Regions from separate parts of the Priestia sp. YIM B13486 genome, predicted to be linked through region 2. Evidence: a T-box and tRNA genes for the amino acid it is inferred to sense, from the RefSeq annotation. Region 2 holds a T-box; the other holds one or more tRNA genes.
The links. A T-box is a leader RNA that pairs with one kind of tRNA and senses whether it is charged. The one in region 2 lies ahead of thrS (threonine--tRNA ligase), so its partner is inferred to be a tRNA-Thr.
Positions count from the first base shown of each region.

Region 1 (10,584 bases), on a different contig from region 2:
TGGGCAACAGCTCCATTTTTTATGGTTATTTATTTGGCAGCTTTGCAGGACGTACCCGATTCGCTGTATGAAGCAGCTCAGTTAGACGGTGCTAATGTGTTTCAACGATTTTGGCATATTACAGTTCCGAATCTGCGTCCGGTTACATCTTTCGTGGTGATCATGGGACTAATTGGTACGTTTCAGCTGTTTGATCAATCGTTTATTTTTTCAGGAGGTTCAGGGGGACCTAATAACTCGACTCTAACTGTTGTTCTTCTTATTTATCAATATGCATTTAAAAATTTAGGAACCATGGGATATGCTGCAGCACTAGCCTTTATGTTGGCGCTCGTGATTTTGGTGGCAACGGTTATTCAGCGAAAGTTTTCAAAAGAAGAAAGTATGTACTAAGGGGGGAAGAAAAAGATGAAGAAAAAAACGGGGGTCCTCATTTTATATGCTATTTTAAGCATATACGCACTGATTACGCTAATTCCATTTATTTGGGCGCTGTCAGCTTCTTTTAAAACGCTTGAAGAAATTGTGTCAGGTACGGTGAACTTTATTCCAAAACACTTCACGCTAGACAACTATAAACAAATTTTTGTGGAACAAAAGCTGTTCCCGCGCTGGATGTTTAATAGCTTATTTATTGCTGTAGTAGGAACAGCACTGAATTTGCTATTTAACTCAATGGCTGGTTATGCCCTTGCACGCCTCAGTTTCCCGGGAAAGAAAAGTTTGTTTATTATTATTTTAGCTGTGCTTATGATTCCTGGACAAGTAACCATGATCCCTAATTTTTTAATTTTGAAAGAGTTAGGCTGGTTAAATACCTATCAGGGAATGATTGTACCCGGAATGGTGAATGCGACATTTATATTTATGATGCGTCAATTTTTTATTAATTTCCCAAAAGAGCTTGAAGAAGCAGCGGAGTTGGATGGGTTATCAAAGTTTGGAACATTCTTTAAAATAGTCCTTCCACTTGCAAAACCTGCCCTAGCAGCACAAACGATTTTTGTATTTATGGGATTTTGGAATGATTTTATGAAGCCTTTAATTGTGATGTCTGATGAAAATATGTTTACATTAACTTTAGGGCTCAACACATTTAAAGGTCAGTACATCAGTTATTGGAACTATATTATGGCAGCTTCCATGGTTTTTACACTTCCCATTTTACTCATTTATGCGTTTTTTAATAAATATTTTATTAAAGGAATCTCGTTTACTGGAGGAAAATAAAAAAGAGGCTGGGATAAAAATATTTTAGTTAGAATTATAAACGAACGATTAATTTAAAAATATTAATCGTTCGTTTTTTTGGTATTATGATGAACGTGAATTTCATAAGTTTAGTCGCTTTTAGCGGTTGATGAAAAGGCAAGGCGAAGACTCCTGCGGGAAAAGCGGCACAGGTGAGAGCCCTCAGGAGTGTACGCGACGAGGAGGCTCACCGGCCGCCCGCGGAAAGCGAAGTCTTGTACGGAAATCAACAGCGGTGTAACAAGTAACTTATACTAACTCCTTTATTCAATTTATTCGTCTGTAAATTGTATGGATTTAGTTATGTTTTAACCTCTTTTTAATGACGTTCACTCACATACTGATCAATCATCGTTTGCAGTTCCTCTAGGGTCGTTTTACCGTTGTTAACAGACAGCTGCTTTAACGATTGAAGGGCACTATCTACAACAAACTTCCGGGGATTTGACTGTTTAAACAGCTCTTCTTCAATAAAACTAATAAGCTCTGTGCATTTTTGACGTTCGAATTCATCAGTAAATTGTTTGTGAACCTGTTTTTTTAAATCGATAAGTGCTGCAGAAATGTCCTGTTCTATTTGATTTTTAGTATTTGGGCAAGATGGAAGCCATTCTTTAATCCTTTGCGGATCGAGCAAAATGTCTCCTGAATTTGCTACTTCGTCTACAAGAGGAAGCAGGCGCTTGACACTGTAGCTTATGATCTCATGGGGGTCAGTATTTGTGCCGTTAACCATAAAATTATAGTGAAAGTTGCGATGAAGCATGCCAAGAAACATAATTGCACAATCTAGCAGGTACGGTTTCTTTTCTTGTCCAAATAAATCAATGAACCGCTTGTAAACCCAGTTTACTTCAACAAACTGGGTTTTTTTTATGTATGCTTTTAAATCAGGATCATTGGAAACAAATACTTCTTCAAGTAATGTGAAAAATTTATGTTTATGATGGTTTTTCATCTGTGCATCAATCTGTTTAACAAATACATCTACATCGGTCAGGCTTTTACCAACCAGCAGCTGATTTCGCTCTTGTTCAATTGTTGTATGAAGCCAGGTAAAAACAGCGATTAATAATTCATTTTTTGAAGAAAAATAGTTGTAGAATGTTCCTTTTGAAATGCCGCTATAATCAATGATGTCTTGAATAGATGTAGCTTGAAATCCTTTTTCAACGAAGAGATGGTGTGCATTTTTTACAACTTGCTGTTTTCGGTTATTCATTATTATCACCTAAATATAAAATTAGACTCATGGTCCAACTTTATGATACATGATTTAAAGCGTTTACACAAATGTTCTTTTCAAAAAAATAGACGATATCACGACAATGCATTGATATAAAAGGATTATAGGATTGAAAAAGTCGATAAAATAAAGAACATGAACGCAAGATTTTTCACTTGCATAAATTGAACTCACAGTATAATATACTCTATGTAGAACATGTGTCTAAAAAAATGAACTTAAAGTATAAGGAGGTACAATAATGAGTGAATCGATAAATCAAATTGAAAAGCCCCCTTATGGCATAATTGCTATTTTGTTAATTGGCGCTTTTATCTCATTGTTGAATGAAACGTTATTAAATGTGGCGCTTCCGTCTATTATGAAAGACTTAGATGTGACAACGTCAACTGTCCAGTGGCTTTCTACTGGTTATATGTTAGTGAATGGTATTATGATTCCAACTACCGCTTTTTTAATTCAGCGCTATTCTGTCAGAGGCTTATTTTTAACGGCTATGACTTTATTTACAGCGGGAACAATACTTGCGGGTGCTTCGCCCGTATTTTCGGTCTTGTTAACCGCTCGTATTATTCAAGCATCAGGCGCAGCCATTATGATGCCGCTTTTAATGAACGTATTGCTCACAAGTTTTCCGTTAGAAAAACGCGGAGCTGCGATGGGAATTTTCGGTTTAGTTATGATTTTTGCTCCGGCAATTGGTCCTACCTTATCAGGATGGCTAATTGAACACTATGAGTGGAGAATGCTGTTCCACCTTGTTACGCCAATCGCGGCAATTGTATTAATAGGCGCTTTCTTCCTATTAAAAGACAAAAAAGAAAAAGTGGAAATCAATTTGGATTTCCTATCGCTTGTGTTATCTACAATTGGATTTGGGGGACTTCTATACGGATTTAGCTCAGCAGGGGATAAAGGCTGGGATTCTGTGGAAGTATACGGCACCATTATCGTAGGAGCCGTGGCGCTGATTTTATTTATTACGCGTCAGTTCAAGCTTAAAACACCTATGCTTGAATTCCGCATTTTTAAATATCCAATGTTTGCTTTATCATCAACGATTTCAATGGTGATTACAATGGCATTATTCTCAGCCATGCTGCTAATGCCAATTTATGTTCAAACAGTACGAGGCATTTCTCCGCTTCACTCAGGATTACTAATGCTTCCGGGTGCGCTACTCATGGGTGTAATGTCTCCGATTACCGGAAAATTATTTGATAAATTCGGAGCGCGTGCACTGGCTGTAACGGGTCTAACGATTACAGCCGTTACGACGTATTTCTTCAGTAACTTAGAGCTTGATACGACATATACAACGCTCATTACGCTTTACACGCTTCGCATGTTCGGAATGTCTATGGTGATGATGCCGGTTATGACAAACGGATTAAATCAGCTGCCGCAACGCTTTAATCCGCATGGTACTGCGATGAATAACACGCTTCAACAAGTATCGGGAGCTATTGGTTCGGCTCTTTTAGTAACGGTAATGTCAAATCGTACAGCTACGCATGCAAAAGAGCTTGCTCAAGATGCAATGAGCGGAGCAGGAGCAGCGAATGCAACGGCAGCCGGGGCAGCTCAAATGAAAGAACAAATTGGGATGCAGGCAATGGTACAAGGAATTAACGATGCGTTTGCCGTCTCAGTAGTACTAGTGGTGGTTGCTTTAATTCTTTCATTGTTTATGAAACGCGCCACGCCGGCAAGTGAAGATGAAGTGATAAAGGAAAAAGCAGGACGCGAGCAGTTTGCTAAATAAAAAAGAAATCCCCGCTGTTTCAGCGGGGATTTCTTTAGCTTGTATATCTAAAGCTTAAGCCCATTTTCTTTAATAATTTCCGGTAGCCGATGGACGTTTGATCAGCCATAATATGCGCTTCCATCTGCAGGTCTAAAGGCAAGTCTTCAGGCTTTTGGTTTTCAACCATTTCACGGTCTTCGTCAAAGACGCGAAGGTTAAAGTCATACACACCTTCAACGGGAGAATCTTTGTCAAAGTTTCGAGCGATTGGTGCGAATAAACGTGTTTCGCGGGCTGAAATAGGAGAGACTGCATTCATAATCCACAGTTCTGCGCCTTCTGGGAAGTATACTTTTAGCGTAGCTGTAAACGGCGGATAAACATCAAAGACGCGAAGCCATTTAAAATCAGATGGATTTAAATGCTGCTGTTCTTTGGAATAATTGCTCACGGTGCTCGTATATTCTACATGAAGCCCATACTCTGTATCGCTTACTTTATATTTAGGCACAAAGGCGTTGTTTCGATCACCAAATGTGTCCGTGTGAACCCAAGCAAAATGAGCTACGTCTAAAAAGCCTTCCATTTGACGACCGGCCGAACCCATGATATCAAAGCTCGGACAAACAATTTGCTGAAAATCAGGGTCCTCCCACGCATCGAAGTAAGGCAGGTTATCTTGTTCTCCTGTCAGGGAAGTCCACACTAATCCAAATCGTTCAATAACTGGATAGACGGCCATACACAAGCGGGGAGAAATATTGGCATCAGGGTGAGCTGGAATCGACGTGCATGCACCGTCCGTTGCATAGCGGAAGCCGTGGTAAGGACAGACAATTTCATCATCTTCCACCCAGCCCATGCTAAGAGGGGTGCCTCGGTGAACGCATAAATCACGAGCCGCCACTACTTTGTGTGTGGTACGGTATAGAACTAGATTTACATCTAGCAGTTTTACGGACGTTGGTTTCTCTGTTACATCACTGCAGCGTGCGACGGGGTACCAATACTTAGCGAGCGTCGTCCAATCTTCCAGGCTGAACGTGCAGTCTCTTGGGTAGGGAGTTGCCGTTTTTGATTTGGTCATGGTTGGTTGTTGTTCCATCTATTTTCTTCCCTTCTTTTGTAAGCTCTTTTACTAAGGGTAATATAAAAAAAGAAAATTCACACAATTTATGTAAGGAGTTCTAACATAAAATATGGAACTTTGTAAAAAGTGCGAATTTCAGAAGACGTAAATTAGAGAATATACCAATAAAAAATTTAAAAAAGCGCTTCCTAAATGAATTTAAACGTGATATAATTTTCCAAGACGCTGGTGTAGCTCAGTAGGTAGAGCACTTGCATGGTAAGCAAGAGGTCGCAGGTTCGATCCCTGTCGCTAGCATACTAAAAAACCTTCTTTCTTGTTGAAAGAAGGTTTTTTTATTTGTGTCGGCTTTAAAATTATTCTCCGAATTATTCTTTCCCTTCTTGTGAAAACTTTAACAGTTTGATAGCCTTATTAGGAGGTTTTGAGAAAATATGTGTATCTTTTCCCCTGTGTCTTATGAATCATATTTAGAAATATTCTTAAAAGAATGTTTATTGCCTCTAAATATTGGGTACACAAAACTAGGGGTTAAATTTCAACAGGGAGTGTGAACGATAATTTGATTACGTTTAAGAATGTGTCAAAGCAATATCCAGACGGTACGACCGCCGTGAAAAATATTAATCTAGAAATTAAAGAAGGAGAGTTTTTCGTTTTAATTGGTCCGAGTGGGTGTGGGAAAACAACCACCTTAAAAATGATTAACCGTCTTCATGATATTACCGAAGGAGAACTATACATAAAAGATAAGCTCGTATCGGACCACAACATACATGAGCTACGCTGGAACATTGGTTATGTTCTGCAGCAGATTGCTCTTTTTCCTCATATGACCATCGCTGAAAATATAGCCATTGTACCCGAGATGAAGCATTGGAAGAAAAACAAAATCAAAACGCGCATTGATGAACTGCTTACCTTGGTAGGACTAGACCCAAAGCAGTATCGGAACCGAAAGCCGTCTGAGCTCTCAGGTGGCCAGCAGCAACGTGTAGGTGTAGCACGTGCCCTCGCAGCTGATCCCCCCGTTATTTTAATGGACGAACCCTTTAGTGCCCTCGATCCGTTAAGCCGCGAACAGCTTCAGCAAGATGTTATTAGCTTAAAAGAAAAAATCAAAAAAACATTTGTGTTTGTTACGCACGATATGAGCGAAGCGATGACGCTTGGAAATCGTATCTGCCTGATGAAAGATGGGGAAATTGTTCAAGTTGGAACCCCGGAGGAATTCATCCAAAAGCCTAAAAATGAATTTGTAAAAACATTTATTGGAAATCAAGGCAATGCTTTATTTGAGACATTGGATATGTTTGTCAAAGAAAGTGAACAGCCAGACGTAGAACCTACTGAAGAGTTAGCTTCAACCGCCACTGTTCAGCAGGCAATGGACGCCCTTTACGACCATGAAGCAATAGCCGTGAAAAAAGGGAGCAAACGTATTGGCGTTGTAACGCGCAAAACTCTATTAGCGTTTCTTTCTGATAAAACGAAAGAAGGAGGAACGCTGTAATGAATGCACTAAGCACATTATTAGATCAACGAGGAGATGCACTGTTTCAAGCTCTTCTTGAACACATTCAAATTTCAGTGCTGGCTCTTGTTATCGCCGTATTAATTTCAGTGCCGCTCGGACTGTACTTAACGAGGCATGACCGCATTGCTGAACCAATCATTGGCGTAACAGCCGTACTGCAAACCATTCCTTCACTCGCTTTATTAGGATTACTGATTCCTCTTGTCGGAATTGGAACCTTTCCCGCGGTTATTGCACTGTTTTTATATTCGCTTCTTCCTATTGTACGAAATACATATACCGGAATTAAAGAAGTGGACCCATCTTTAATTGAAGCATCCAAAGCCATGGGGATGAACTCGTGGAGACGATTAATTAAAGTAGAACTTCCTCTAGCACTTCCTGTCATTATGGCCGGAATTCGCACAGCGATGGTACTCATTATTGGCACAGCGACAATCGTGGCTCTTATCGGAGCGGGCGGACTCGGAAGCTTAATTTTGCTTGGTATTGACCGAAGCGATAATAGTTTGATTTTATTAGGAGCCATTCCAGCAGCATTATTAGCGCTTATTTTTGATGGAATTCTGCGAACGATTGAACACTCAGCTAAAAAAGGGTCCAAAAAACGCTCGTTTATTATGATCATCGTATTAATACTTATTCTTGTTTCTCCGTTTGCAGCGATGAGCGCAACAAAACCAGACCTTGTTATCGGAGGGAAAATTGGTGCAGAACAAGACATTTTAATTAATATGTACAAAGAATTAATTGAAGATCAAACCGATATGAAAGTAAATCTTCGTTCGTCGCTTGGGAAAACGGTATTTGTATTTGAGGCTCTGCGTAACAAGGAAATTGATTTGTACCCTGAATATACGGGTACAGCCATTGTGACGCATCTAAAGGAACAGCCGGACAGCAAAGATGAAACAGAGGTGTACAAGCAGGCAAAAGAAGGATTTCAAAAGAAATTCGGCCTTGTCTATTTAGATCCAATGAAGTTTAATAATACGTACACATTAACCGTAACAAAGGAATTTGCCAAAGAAAATAATCTAACAACTATTTCAGATTTGGCAAATGCAACAGATAAAGTAAAAGCAGGGTTTACGCTTGAGTTTAAAGATCGTGAAGACGGCTATGTAGGCGTTCAAAAAGAATATGGTCTTACCTTCCCGAATATTAAAACGATGGAGCCGAAGCTTCGCTATCGCGCTGTAGAAAAAGGCGATATTAACATGCTTGATGCTTACGCAACGGACCCTGAAATCAAACAGTTTGGTTTGAAAGTCTTAAAAGACGATCAGCAGTTCTTCCCTCCGTATCAAGGAGCGCCTGTGCTTCGTGAAGATACGCTAAAAGAGCACCCTGAACTGAAAAAAATCTTAAATCAACTGGGCGGTAAAATCAGTGATGACGAAATGCGTGAAATGAACTATCAAGTAAATGCGAAAGGAAAAACAGCTGAAGAAGTTGCTCATCAATTCTTAGTGAAAAAAGGATTAATTAAAGAGTAAAAACGAAGAAAAAAGCTAGGACAACAGTATGTTAGTTGAAAGAAGATCCGAATGATGAATCGTTCGGATCTTTTTATTTTAGTTGTTTCTAGCAGTTGATTGGAGGGCAACGCGAAGACTCCCGCGGAAAGAGAAGTCTTGCATGGAAATCAACTGAGGTGCAAGAAGTGATTCATACTCGATTATTTACTCCATTCGTCCATCTTTGGATTGGCGTGATTTCGTTATGTCTCAATCTCTTTTTAATGTGAGAGAAGCATTAATGAAAATGAGGTCTTATGAACAAGCTAAAGGTACCGAATTTGTTTTCTGATGGAAGGAAGGCGCTTTTATGAATTCATTTTTTACGTGTCATCCTGTACAACATTCCTTTCAGCTTTTTTCAGTTGAACATCTTGTAACTTTAGCTATTATCGTGATCATAGGAGCATTTATTTTTTTGTGTCGAAAGCATCTGGGAAAAAAGAGGTTTGTGTTCATTTTGCTTTCACTCATTCTAATTGCTTCAGAAACAGCCTACCAGGCTTGGGAAATCGGATGTCATCAGTGGTCTGCTGAAACTTCCTTGCCTCTTCAGCTCAGTGATATAGTCGTGCTGCTGGCTGCTGTTATGCTGATAACCAAAAGCAGGTTTCTTTTTTATTTTGTGTACTTCGCAGGAATCAGCAGCTCTGTTCAAGCGATGATTACCCCAGACCTTGGGGGCTATACGTATGCCCAGTTTCGCTATGTGCAGTTTTATGTATCGCATGGCGGTGTGGTACTTGCTTGCTGTATGCTAATTGCTGCCTGCAGATATGAGCCGACGTTTCGTTCTTTGTGGGTAAGCGTAGTATTTGTTAATCTGTACGGGGGTTTTATCTATGTCATGAATCGTTTACTCCATGCGAATTATTTATACATGATGAAAAAGCCAGAGCACGCTTCCTTGCTGGATGTTCTTGGACCTCATCCTTGGTATTTAGTATGGATTGAAGGAATCATGATTCTTAGCTTTCTTGTCCTTTATCTGCCGTTTTGGGTACATAAAAAAATTAAAGGTGATAAAAGCAAAGTCAATTTTGTTGAAGCAAAATGATAATACTGGTAGTTTATAAGTGTAAACTAACTCGGATTTCCTAAAGGAAAAGGAAAGAATGACTGAACGAGCCGTGAGAGGCAAGCATAAAAAATAGAAAAGAAAAAAGCAAGCACAGACATCAGAAGGAGAGTATCAAAATGAAAACACTGGTTATTTTAGCACATCCAAACTTAACATCTTCTCGTATTAATAAAGCCTGGGCAGAGCGAGTAAAAAAAGAAGAGAATGTGTACGTTCATGATTTATACGCAAACTATCCCGATTTCAAAATTGATGTAGAAAAAGAGCAGGAGTTAGCTGTTCAATTCGATCGTATTGTTTTTCAATTTCCATTTTACTGGTACAGCTCACCAGCACTCTTAAAAGAGTGGCAAGATGTTGTCTTAACATACGGATGGGCTTATGGAAGCAAAGGTACTAAACTTCAGGGAAAAGAGTTTGTCGTAGCTACTTCAACAGGAGGCCCTGCAGAAGCTTATCAAGAAGGGGGATACAACCGTTACCCAATGAATCATCTGCTTCTTCCGTTTCAAGCTACGGCAAATTTAACAGGCATGAAGTTCCAAACGCCATTTTTATTTCAAGGAGCAGGCGGTGAGCTGAGCGACAAAGTCATTCAAGATAGTGCTGAAAGCTACGCTCAATTACTAAGGTAAATTAAAAAGCCGCGTTAACGCGGCTTTTTAATTTACATTTGTTCGTGAAAAAGAAGTAAGCAGCTTTTGAGGAGCGATATCTAATCCTTCAATGAGTAATCCTGTCATAGCAGTTAGACTCCCGACTTCAAATGATTCCCCCGCTCTCCAAAATGCGGATTCACCTTGTTTGATATAAATTTTCAGTCCGTTATCGCCAGCTACCCAGCCTTCCCCGTGAACGACTAATAGAAGCTGTGGAATCGTAGCTTCTTGACGGGGAGTATAATCATTTTCTTGAAAAGATAAAAAGCTAATTTTGACATCTCCAGTATGAGAAAGCAATGGATTTACTTTATAGGTAGAATGAAGAAAGGAACGCTCTTCTTCAGATTGAAAACCATATAATTTCATACGTTCATCTCCTTGAATCAAAAATATAAAAAAGAAGTCCTTCTCCTTTCATATACGCATGTAGTAGAAAAAATAGAACTTCAA
Region 1 is NZ_JBHZOZ010000009.1:140,386-150,969, reverse strand. It holds gene ACFX4G_RS21295 (carbohydrate ABC transporter permease) at 1-393, shown strand, start outside; gene ACFX4G_RS21290 (carbohydrate ABC transporter permease) at 409-1,230, shown strand; gene ACFX4G_RS21285 (hypothetical protein) at 1,361-1,492, shown strand; gene ACFX4G_RS21280 (TetR/AcrR family transcriptional regulator) at 1,571-2,473, opposite strand; gene ACFX4G_RS21275 (DHA2 family efflux MFS transporter permease subunit) at 2,739-4,262, shown strand; gene ACFX4G_RS21270 (Rieske 2Fe-2S domain-containing protein) at 4,297-5,349, opposite strand; tRNA gene ACFX4G_RS21265 (tRNA-Thr) at 5,559-5,631, shown strand; gene ACFX4G_RS21260 (ABC transporter ATP-binding protein) at 5,897-6,847, shown strand; gene ACFX4G_RS21255 (ABC transporter permease/substrate-binding protein) at 6,847-8,370, shown strand; gene ACFX4G_RS21250 (YwaF family protein) at 8,702-9,448, shown strand; gene ACFX4G_RS21245 (NAD(P)H-dependent oxidoreductase) at 9,589-10,107, shown strand; gene ACFX4G_RS21240 (hypothetical protein) at 10,135-10,500, opposite strand.
Region 1: it encodes a tRNA-Thr, which carries the amino acid that the T-box ahead of thrS (threonine--tRNA ligase) is inferred to sense. The anticodon was not compared.

Region 2 (10,584 bases):
AAAAGTGGAAGCAGAGTAAATAAAATGACTAGCAGTACACCTACGCCCACTGCTACCCCGACAGCCGACTGGAAAATGGCAAACTTGGCAAATCCAATGGCTGCAAATCCAATAAATACGGCAATTCCGCTGATAAATAGCGTTCTTCCTGCTGTACGATAAGCCGTGATCGTGGCCTCTACTTTATCATGTCCGTTTGCCAATTCTTCACGGAAACGATTAAGTAAAAGAATGCAGTAATCCGTACCAATTCCAAATAAAATAGCTACTAAGAACGTTTGCGTGAACGTTGAGATTGGAAAATCGACATTTTTAACTAAAATCCCTAGTAACGATTGACTGATTAAGTATGTGATTCCCACAATTAAAATAGGAATAAACGGCGTCACGACTGAACGGAAAACGAGTAAAAGCAAACCTAAAATCAAAAAGATAGTAATAAACTCGGTTTTCTTTAACCCTTCTTCTGAACTGTGTGCAAAATCCTGATTAATAAGAGATGCACCTGTTACATATGCCGTAGTGTCTTTTGGCACGCTATCATAAATCTGATTCGCTATTTTTTCAACTTTTTCATCCGATCCACTGACAGTAACCGGAACTAAAACAGTTTTTTTGTCTTTAGACATTAATTGATTACGAACATCTTGATCATCTGTTAAAGGCGTTGTGACATCTTTTACACCTTTGATTTTCTCTGTCTTATCAATGATTTTCTGTATTTGTTTCTCACTATCTTTATCTAATGCGTTATCTAACTTGATAACCATGCTGATGGTATTACTATCTTCTCCAGCATTTTTTAGAATTTGGCTGGCTCTAGATGAAACGGCATCGTCAGGAAGCTGAGACTGTCCTTGTTCACTTGCGAGCTTTGTTAAATTTGGTGACGTTAGCATCAATATAACCGTTAAAGCTAAAATAAAGGCCGCAATCACCCATTTAAATTTCACAATAAATTTCATTCTTTGCTTTCCCCTTTTGTAGTTAACTTTTCTTTTGCCATTGTAAGAATTTCAATAAATGTATCTATTTTTTCTTCTTCTACATCATCAAACAAATTCTCAATGATACTAAAACACGCGGCATTTCCGTCATTTATTACCTTTTCTCCTTCAGCCGTAATCTTAATAAGCTTAGAACGTTTATCGCTCTCTAGTTCATTAGTGTCCCACTCCACAAGCCCTTTTTCGAGCAGCTTTTTGATTCGATTCGAAATAGCACTTTTATGAACACCTTGCAAGACAGCAAGACTGCCTGGTGAAGATGGACCTTTAATCATTAAACTATTTAACAAATCAAACTGCTGCCTAGAGACATGTTCGAAGAGGTTATGGCTAAGCTCTCTGTGAATTACTTCTGTTCCTACAAACAGCACTTCTTCAAAAAGTTCTACAGCTTGATATAACTTGCTTTTCGTCACTTCTTTCCCTCCTTTGCTAATTTAGTTTATAGGTATAAACTATTCAACTTTAAAAATAGTTTATAGGACTAAACTTTATTCTGTCAATAAATTTATGTCTGACTGTCTTCATATATGATAAAGATAAACGGAATTCGAAAAGATACCGCTTACATCAGCTTTTTTGGTTGTCAAAGCTCCATCACTTAAGTATTATTAGTAATTGACTTCTTTTCAAGGAGATATAAATTTTATACACAGAAAGGGTGATCACACATGAATACAATGCATGCTAATGAGCAGATCAGTAAGAAAGATTCCTTTCCAATTGCTCTCATCTCGTTAACTCTTGGAGCTTTTGCTATTGGAATGACGGAATTTGTTATTATGGGGATACTGCCTAACGTTGCGGAAGACCTTCATGTTAGCATTTCGACTGCTGGTCAGCTAATTACAAGCTATGCGTTAGGAGTAGCAATCGGCGCGCCAATTTTAACCATTTTTACTCATCGACTTCCTCAAAAGCTTCTGCTTTGTTTACTTATGCTTTTATTTATTCTCGGAAATGCAATTGCTATTATTGCACCCAGCTATGGAATTTTAATGGGAGCTCGTTTAGTTACAGCATTATGTCACGGTACGTTCTTTGGAGTAGGCGCTGTTATTGCTTCACGGCTCGTACAACCTCATAAACGTGCAAGTGCTGTCGCAACGATGATGGCAGGTTTAACCATTGCAAATATCATCGGTGTTCCTGTGGGAACATTCATTGGGCAACACTTAGGCTGGAGAGCTTCGTTTGGGGCTATTACGATCATGGGGATTATTGCATTTATTGGTATTATTCTGTTTATCCCAAAACTTGGTCAAGACAAATTAACGGGTCTAAAACAGCAGTTTGCTGCTTTTACTCAACCAAAACTTCTTGTGATGCTTCTTTTAAGCGCAATAGGATGCGGCAGTTTATTCACTGTATTTACGTACATTACACCGCTTCTTGAAGACGTTACAGGAGTAAGTGAACATAGCGTTACGTGGATACTTGTATTATATGGATGCGGCGTTACGCTCGGAAACGTTGTTGGAGGCAAGCTAGCAGACTGGAAGTTAATGCCTTCAGTTGTAGGTATATTTGCTTTTCTTTGTATTGTGCTGACTATTTTTACGTTTACCGTTAAAAGCCCAGCAGCAGCAATTATCACGCTGTTTTTCTGGGGAGCAGCAGCATTTGCTGTAATGCCTGGTATTCAAGTGAAAATTATGAACTTAGCACAGGAAGCACCTGCTTTAGCTTCTACTTCGAATCACTCGTTTGCTAACTTAGGAAATGCTTTTGGCGCCTTTTTCGGAGGCGTAATTATTAATCATATGGGACTTACTTCACTTCCTTGGGTCGGCGCCATTTTTGTAGGAACGGCTTTTATTATCAGCACTTGTCTTTTTATTGTGGAGACACGCAAAAAACATAGTGAACAATCGTCCTAACTGTCTAACAACCGAACAACAAGTAGAAAAAGAGCCTTTCTTTGCTGAAAGGCTCTTTTTCTACTTTTAACTTGCTTTTTTCATTTCTTTACTTGTTAATCGACTGTGTTTACGAGAATAACCGACATATACAACTATACCAAGCACAATCCATATGCTAAAATACAGCCATGTTGTTTTAGGAAGATTAATCATTAAAAACAAACAAGATAATACAGATAAAATTGGTAAAACCGGGACAAACGGCATTGTAAATCCACGTTTTAAAGTTGGGTGCGTTTTACGTAAAATGATAATGCTGACGCCCACCATGCCGAAAGTTAAAAGAGCTCCGATATTTGCTAAATTCGCAAGTTCTTTTAGATCAATAAACCCTGAAATTAACGCTCCGATAATCCCTACTAGCCAAGTAGAAAGAGTCGGAACTCCCGTTTTCTCATTTGTTTTAGCAAATGCTTTTGGCAGCAAGCCGTCGCGGCTCATTGAGAATAAAATGCGTGTTGCTGCATAAATGTAGGCGAAAATAACAGCCATGATTCCAATGACAGCTCCTGCAGCAATAACCCCTGCCACTGCATTTTGTCCTACTGAATGGAGAACATAGGCCATTGCTTCTGGGACATTCAGTTCCTTGTACGAAACAACTCCGGTCATAACAAGGCATACCGCTACATAAATAATCGTGCAGATCACAAGTGAACTAATAATTCCAATGGGCAAATTGCGCTGCGGATTCTTTACTTCTTCTGCTGATGTAGATAAGGCATCAAAACCTAAGAAAGCAAAAAATACGGCCGCGCCCCCTGTCACAACACCTTCAATTCCATAAGGCATAAAAGGTGTCCAATTAGACGGTTTTACATAAAAAGCTCCTACAATAATAAAAAGAAGGATAATAAACAATTTAACAAGCACCATAAAGTTATTCACTTTTTTACTTTCTTTTGTTCCTCTTGAAAGCAGCCATGTAATAAGAAGCGTAATACAAATAGCAGGAAGGTTCACTAGACCTCCATTTGCAGGGATCGTAATCAATTCTTTTGGCAGCGAAAAACCAAAGCCTTCTAAAAAGTTGTTAAAATAAGAAGACCATCCGTTTGCTACTGCTGACATTGTTAACAAATAGACAGAAAGCAACGTCCATCCCATTAAGTGCGCTACCACTTCGCCGATGGTTGCATATGTATAGGTGTAAACGCTCCCAGATACAGGTATAGTTGAAGCAAATTCCGCATAGCACAGCGCTGCAAAACCGCATACAATAGACGCCAATATAAAAGAAAAAATAACGGCTGGTCCAGCATCGTTAGCAGCTACTAAGCCTGTTAATACTAAAACCCCCGTTCCGATTACGGCTCCAATACCAAGAAGAGTCAAATCGAATGCTCCTAATGTTTTGACTAGAGATTTGTTTTGACTTTGTTCTAATAATTGCTCGATTGACTTCTTTTTAAATAGTTTTCCCATTGCACTCTCTCCTCTCTGTTGCCATTCATCCCTTAAAAAACTTGAAAATAACGTTTTTCCCCATTGGGCTGCGCGTTTTTACTTCAGATATAGAAGTAATTATATAGAAATAATTACTAACTTGTCTATTAGTATACTAATATCATTATATATATTTCAAGAGTTTTTGTAAGCGATTTCTTAATATCGCTCTATTTTGGATTTATAAACTAAATAAAGAGATTATCATTGTGCTTACGTATAATAAGTTTGAATAAAAATAATATTCTGAAAAATTATTTTACATGTTTTTAGATAACTTTTTTCACTAACTATCTTCAGATATAAATTCCTGACATAGAGATTATTTACAGAACGATGAATGTTTTATCTTACCGGGTGTTATAATGATGAAAACTGAAGTGTATGAAGGGCGGAGAAAGATGATTAACTTACTTATTGGCTGTATTTTACTAGCATTAGGAGTATACTTTATGTTTAAATTTCTTTTTTACTCTCCTTCTAAAAAGAAGCGAGATCAGCAAAATATAAACAAACCATCAGGTGAGGCTTCAGCTTCATCCCGTACAAACGATTCGAATGGAATAAGATAAATTTTTTATAAAATACCGGCGTTTGTCTAAGGCAAAAGTTATACTGCTGATATATATTATCTTATACCCTTCTAGTTCAATATTCCCTTCATTTTGGTGTGAGACAAAATGAAGGGAATCACTATCCGACTTAAAAAATCGGATTTTTCTATTTAGTAAGGTAAATAGCTTCAATACACTCTGTTTGAATTCTTTTCTTTATTCAAGTGTACAGCTGCCTCTTCCACACTTACTGTTCCTATATTTTTCTTCCCGTGCTTTCGCATAGCAAGCGATTCATTTTCCACTTCTTTATCTCCTATCACAGCCATATAAGGAACTTTCAGCATTTCTGCTTCTCGAATTTTCAGCCCTATTTTTTCAATGCGATCATCTACTTCAACACGATACCCTTTTAACTCCAGCTCGTGCTTCACTTTATATGCATATTCCACGTGCGGCGGTGCAATAGGCAAAAGCTTAAATTGAACAGGAGCCAACCAAAGAGGAAATTGACCTTCGTAATGTTCAATCAAGATGGCCATAAATCGCTCAACTGATCCGTATATAGCGCGGTGAATCATTACGGGACGATGAGGTTTATTGTCTTCTCCAATATACATACAGTCAAACTTCTCCGGCATTAAGAAATCAAGCTGAACTGTTCCGCACTGCCAGCTGCGACCTAAGGAATCTAAAATATGAAAATCGATTTTCGGCCCATAAAAAGCTCCGTCTCCTTCATTTACCTGATAGTCTAAGCCTTTTTCACTTAACACAGATTGAAGCGACTTTTCTGCTTGGTTCCATGTTTCAATATCTCCCATGAATTTTTCAGGTCGTGTGGATAACTCCACTTTGTAATTGAAGCCAAAATGTGAGTAAAAGTCATGGATAAACGCTAGGATGCGGCTAATCTCAGCTTCAATCTGACTGAGTTCTACGAATAAATGAGCGTCGTCCTGTGTAAATGAACGGACTCTTAGCAATCCGTTTAAAGACCCAGAAAGCTCGTGACGATGAACTAATCCAAGCTCTGCGTATCGAATCGGAAGTTCTCGGTAGCTTCTTCGCTTGCTGTTAAACAATAAAATGGCTCCCGGACAATTCATCGGTTTAATCGCATAGTTTTGTTTGTCAACATTTGAAAAATACATATTCTCATGATAGTGCTCCCAGTGCCCTGATTGTTCCCAGAGCTCCTGTTTCATCATGATGGGTGTTTTTATTTCTTGATAGCCTGCTTTATAATGCTTTTGTTTCCAGTAATTTTCTAACTCATTTCGAATAATCATTCCGTTAGGTAAGAAAAATGGCATACCAGGAGCTTCTTCCATCGACATAAACAGCTCTAGTTCTTGACCTAACTTTTGATGATTTCGCTTTTCTACTTCCACTTGTTTTGACATCTTCATTCCTCCAATATGTTTTTATTCAACAAAAAACCGCACTCATCCCTAGTAAAGGGACGAATGCGGCCGTGGTACCACCCTAATTCCGTAAAATACTTATACGTATTTTACGCTTAAAAAGATAACGGTTTTACCGGTTGCGGTTTCAGTGTATACACATTCCCCGCCGCAGCTCCAAGGTGGTAAATTCATTTCGTTTTCTAAGGGTTCTCAGCCAGTGACCCTACTCTCTGTAAAGAAAATCCAAAAATGATTCATGTCCTTTTCATTGCTTGTATATTCATTTTTTCTACATAAAAAGCCGCACTCATCCCTAGTGAAGGGACGAATGCGGCCGTGGTACCACCCTAATTCCGTGAAATACCTATACGTATTTCACGCTCAAAAAAGATAACGGTTTTACCGATTGCAGTTTCAGTTATGCACGTTCCCTGCAATAGCTCTAAGGTGGTAAATTAGATGATTTCTTAAGGGCTCTCAGCCAGTGACCCTATTCTCTGCGAAGAAAACAGCATCTAATTCGTGTCCTTTTCATTGCCAAATACTGTTTATTAGTTGTTAAAAGCGATTATAGTGTATAAATTTAACAGAAGTCAAGAAGTAATTTTTTATTTTTTTATGGTATAGAATTACTTTATGCTTGAATTCTTGAAAAGTTACTTAAGAATCTACGGACTTAAAAAGTTTTTTATTATACTATTAACGACTACATTTCATTCTTATTTTCATAACAATAAAGGCGAAAAAGAAAGATGCTATAAGTCCTTATTTGTTTTATCTAAGCGGGATTAATGAAGTGAAACCAATACTACCCTAAACCAGAACAAGTAACCTAACACAACCATCATCAGGTTTTCAATTTATATACTAAAATATTAAATACACCTTTTTCTGCTCACGCAAATATCTGACTTGAATCCATAGAAACTATTTTTATCTATCTTTAGACAAAAGCTCATCATGCATGCTTCCACTTTGCGGAAAAATCCGTTTTTTCCTGACTTGTTCTTTAAGAATAACGTCAAGCTGCCGCTGAATTTTCCTTGTTTCATTTGTCGAAAAATACGGGTGAGCCAGATTTACTGTTTCTAACGGATCCTTGGTCAAATTGTACATTTCAATTTGATCAGGAACACGGGTTGTTTTAAGGGTAGTAAAACTCACAGGGTAACCTTCATATTGCTCTCCGTGAATGAATTCATCTTTTTCGTCATCTGCTGACCAAAATTGCAGATTATCATGATAGCGAGCGTATTTCCAAATTTCCTTTCCTGCCGCTGACGAAAACTCGACAATGACCGCTTGAATGTGATTAGGCTGAACAACTGACGGGTAGCTTTCTCCTAAAAAATTTGTTTGGTGAAGTCCTTTTGTCGGGTCATCATCCGTCATGAAGAAAATCGCTGTTTCCTCTTGCTCAGCACACGTTTCTCCTCGAAGTATACCTGACAGGTCTCGCCCAACAAATGGATGTACTTCCGTATGACTTTTTTGTAATTGCTTTTGAATAGCGGAAGCATCTATATTAGCTAAACTAAGCATTGTCGGGATCAAGTCAAGGTGACTAGTCAGTGTGTCTGTACGTTGATAACTAGGAAACAAACGCTTGTTATGAATGAGAAGCGGAACGTGAATAGATTCTTCATACATGTTGTACCATTTTTGATGTAGTCCCCCGTGAGCTCCAAGCAAATCACCGTGATCAGACGTAAAAATAATAATTGTATTTTCATAGAACGAAGATTGTTCCATGGTCCGAAGAACTTTTAAAATTTGTTTATCAACATTTTTTTGCAGCTGATAATACAAGCGCCGGTAGAAGCTAGAATTTGGGGTTGGCTGCAGCGCTTTTGGATAGATGTATTTATAGCTGCTTTGAGCGCTAGGCTTTGTTTGTAAAGGTTCTCTAATGGTAGGTGGCGGATCGATGTTTGGAATCGTCTCATCAATAGAAAACTGAAACATAGGAAGGTGTTTGGTAATCGCTCCGAACAGCGCAATGTCATGCGGGTTCACAAATGAAGCTACCATGAGCCAAGGCTGCGCAGGCGCTTGATGTTCTAATCGTTGAATAAGCTCTATGATTTCCTCTGCATATATTTCGTCTCGTCCGCTCACTCCAATGGCCGCAGATGAACCGGAATTGTGCGGATTTCTCCCTTCCGGTTCCGGACCAATCCACCCTGAAAAACCAAACTTTTCAAGCTTATTAGCCCGTTGATAAAGGCCTTCTTTCTCTGGATCCGGTATTCCTGTTTGCATCTGATAGCTAGAAAAAACGTCATGTGTTCCTGGAATTAAGATGTTCTCATCAGAAATATGCCATTTTCCTTTATAAAAGGTTTGATACCCAGCCTTCTTAAAATACTCTCCCATCGTCGGGACGGTATTAGGCTGCAGCCAAAACATATCAGGATCTTGTGATTTCTTTGCGATACCTTGCGTTTGCGTAACTCCGTGCAAGGAAGGATACTGCCCTGTAAACAATGTAGCTCGACTTGGTGAACAAGCTGTAGAACCGACGTAGTGACGAGTAAACTCCGTTCCATGCTGTTTTAAAAATTCATGTGCTTTTAAATGTTTTTTTCTCCACTTTTTTAGTTCTTTACTTTCATATAAGGGTGGAAATCGCTCCTCGTCCACGATAATCAACAAAAAATTAGGCTGTTTCTGCATGGTTATTCCTCCGCATGTTTATCAAATTTTCTGTATTGATAAACTATGTAAAAAGCACTTTTTTTAGAAGAACGGAGTACGGTTCATGTCTTTTTATACCCACACAAAAAAAGACTTGGAGGATTTCTCTAAGTCTTTCATAACTCGTTTCAATACGATATCCCTTATTTTTTGTAAGCTTTTAGCTGCTGATTTCGTTTATAGGTGCTAATGATACTAGGTATACCTACAATTATACTTATCATAAAACTCCACATCATGTAGCGCCAATCCCCTGTAAAAAGCGCTACTCCCGTAAAAAAACGAGCTGACCAGCAAGAGCTAACCATGAAGCTATCCAAGCAAACATCATATTCTCTTTCACGTTATCACCTCATATTTTTAGTTATGAATGACTTTTTATGTTTTACCATGAAATTCTAATTTTAAAGATTATTCTACTGTTTATTTTATTTACATAACTAAAAAAGCTAATAGCAGCGCGCAGCTAGCCATTAGCTTTTTTATTATTTTGCAAATACATGATTTCCTATTTTAATTGTTTCTTGTTTTTGGCGCAGCCATTGATCTCCCGTTTTATCAGGATTAAAGAAGAATAATGAACCTTTTCCTTGACCTTGGAAGTTAATTGCTTCTTCTACAGCTTTTTTTGAATCTTTGTCTGCAGGTTTATTAATTTGACCGTTGCTGACCGGACTATACTGACCTTTTTGATAAATAACGCCTTTTACAGTGTCTGGGAATTTGCTGCTGTCGACTCTATTTAATACAACTGTCGCCACGGCTACTTTGCCTGCATAAGGCTCTCCTTTGGCTTCAGCTGATACAAGACGAGCTAATAATTCTTTATTATTTTTATTTACTTGAACGTGCTGTTCATGAGCGGGCGCTGCTGCAAATGCTGAGTAACCTGCACCAAAACTTGGGATAAGCATTGCTATAGCAATCACTAGTTTCTTTATCATAAAAATAAAAAGCCTCCTTGCTATTTCTTGACGTGGTTCATATGCTAGCAGAAATATAGGAGTCTTTCATTGCAAAAAATTATCCAGTTCCAAAAAAAATTGTATATTATCGTATTTTTTTAACTATTTTTCAGCATATAAAAATATAACTTTACTGATTAAATATGAGTTGCATTTCATTCTTTAGTGGTTTATGATATAAAAATATAAATAGTAATGATTACGATTTTCAAGAAGGACTTTAAGAAAGGATTGATTATTTGGCTAAAAAATCAAAAATAGCAAAAGAAAAGCACCGACAAGCACTTGTCGAAAAATATGCTGAGTTAAGAAAACAGTTAAAGGAACAAGGAAATTATAATGAACTACGAAAGCTTCCTAGAGACTCTTCTTCTACTCGCTTGCATAATCGCTGTGAAGTAACGGGAAGACCTCGTGGATATTTACGTAAATTTAAGCTTTCGCGAATTGCATTTAGAGAACTCGCTCACAAGGGACAGCTTCCTGGGGTGAAAAAATCAAGCTGGTAAAATTCTAATGAGGTAAAGGGCCCTCTTTGCTAAAAAGGAATCAGTATACGTCATAAATCGTAATCATTACTTTTA
Region 2 is NZ_JBHZOZ010000002.1:628,367-638,950, reverse strand. It holds gene ACFX4G_RS07395 (MMPL family transporter) at 1-965, opposite strand, end outside; gene ACFX4G_RS07390 (MarR family winged helix-turn-helix transcriptional regulator) at 962-1,423, opposite strand; gene ACFX4G_RS07385 (MFS transporter) at 1,679-2,887, shown strand; gene ACFX4G_RS07380 (amino acid permease) at 2,954-4,354, opposite strand; gene ACFX4G_RS07375 (hypothetical protein) at 4,744-4,947, shown strand; gene thrS (threonine--tRNA ligase) at 5,118-6,335, opposite strand; T-box leader at 6,388-6,616, opposite strand; T-box leader at 6,656-6,882, opposite strand; gene ACFX4G_RS07365 (sulfatase family protein) at 7,272-9,014, opposite strand; gene ACFX4G_RS07360 (cell wall hydrolase) at 9,521-9,979, opposite strand; gene rpsN (30S ribosomal protein S14) at 10,240-10,509, shown strand.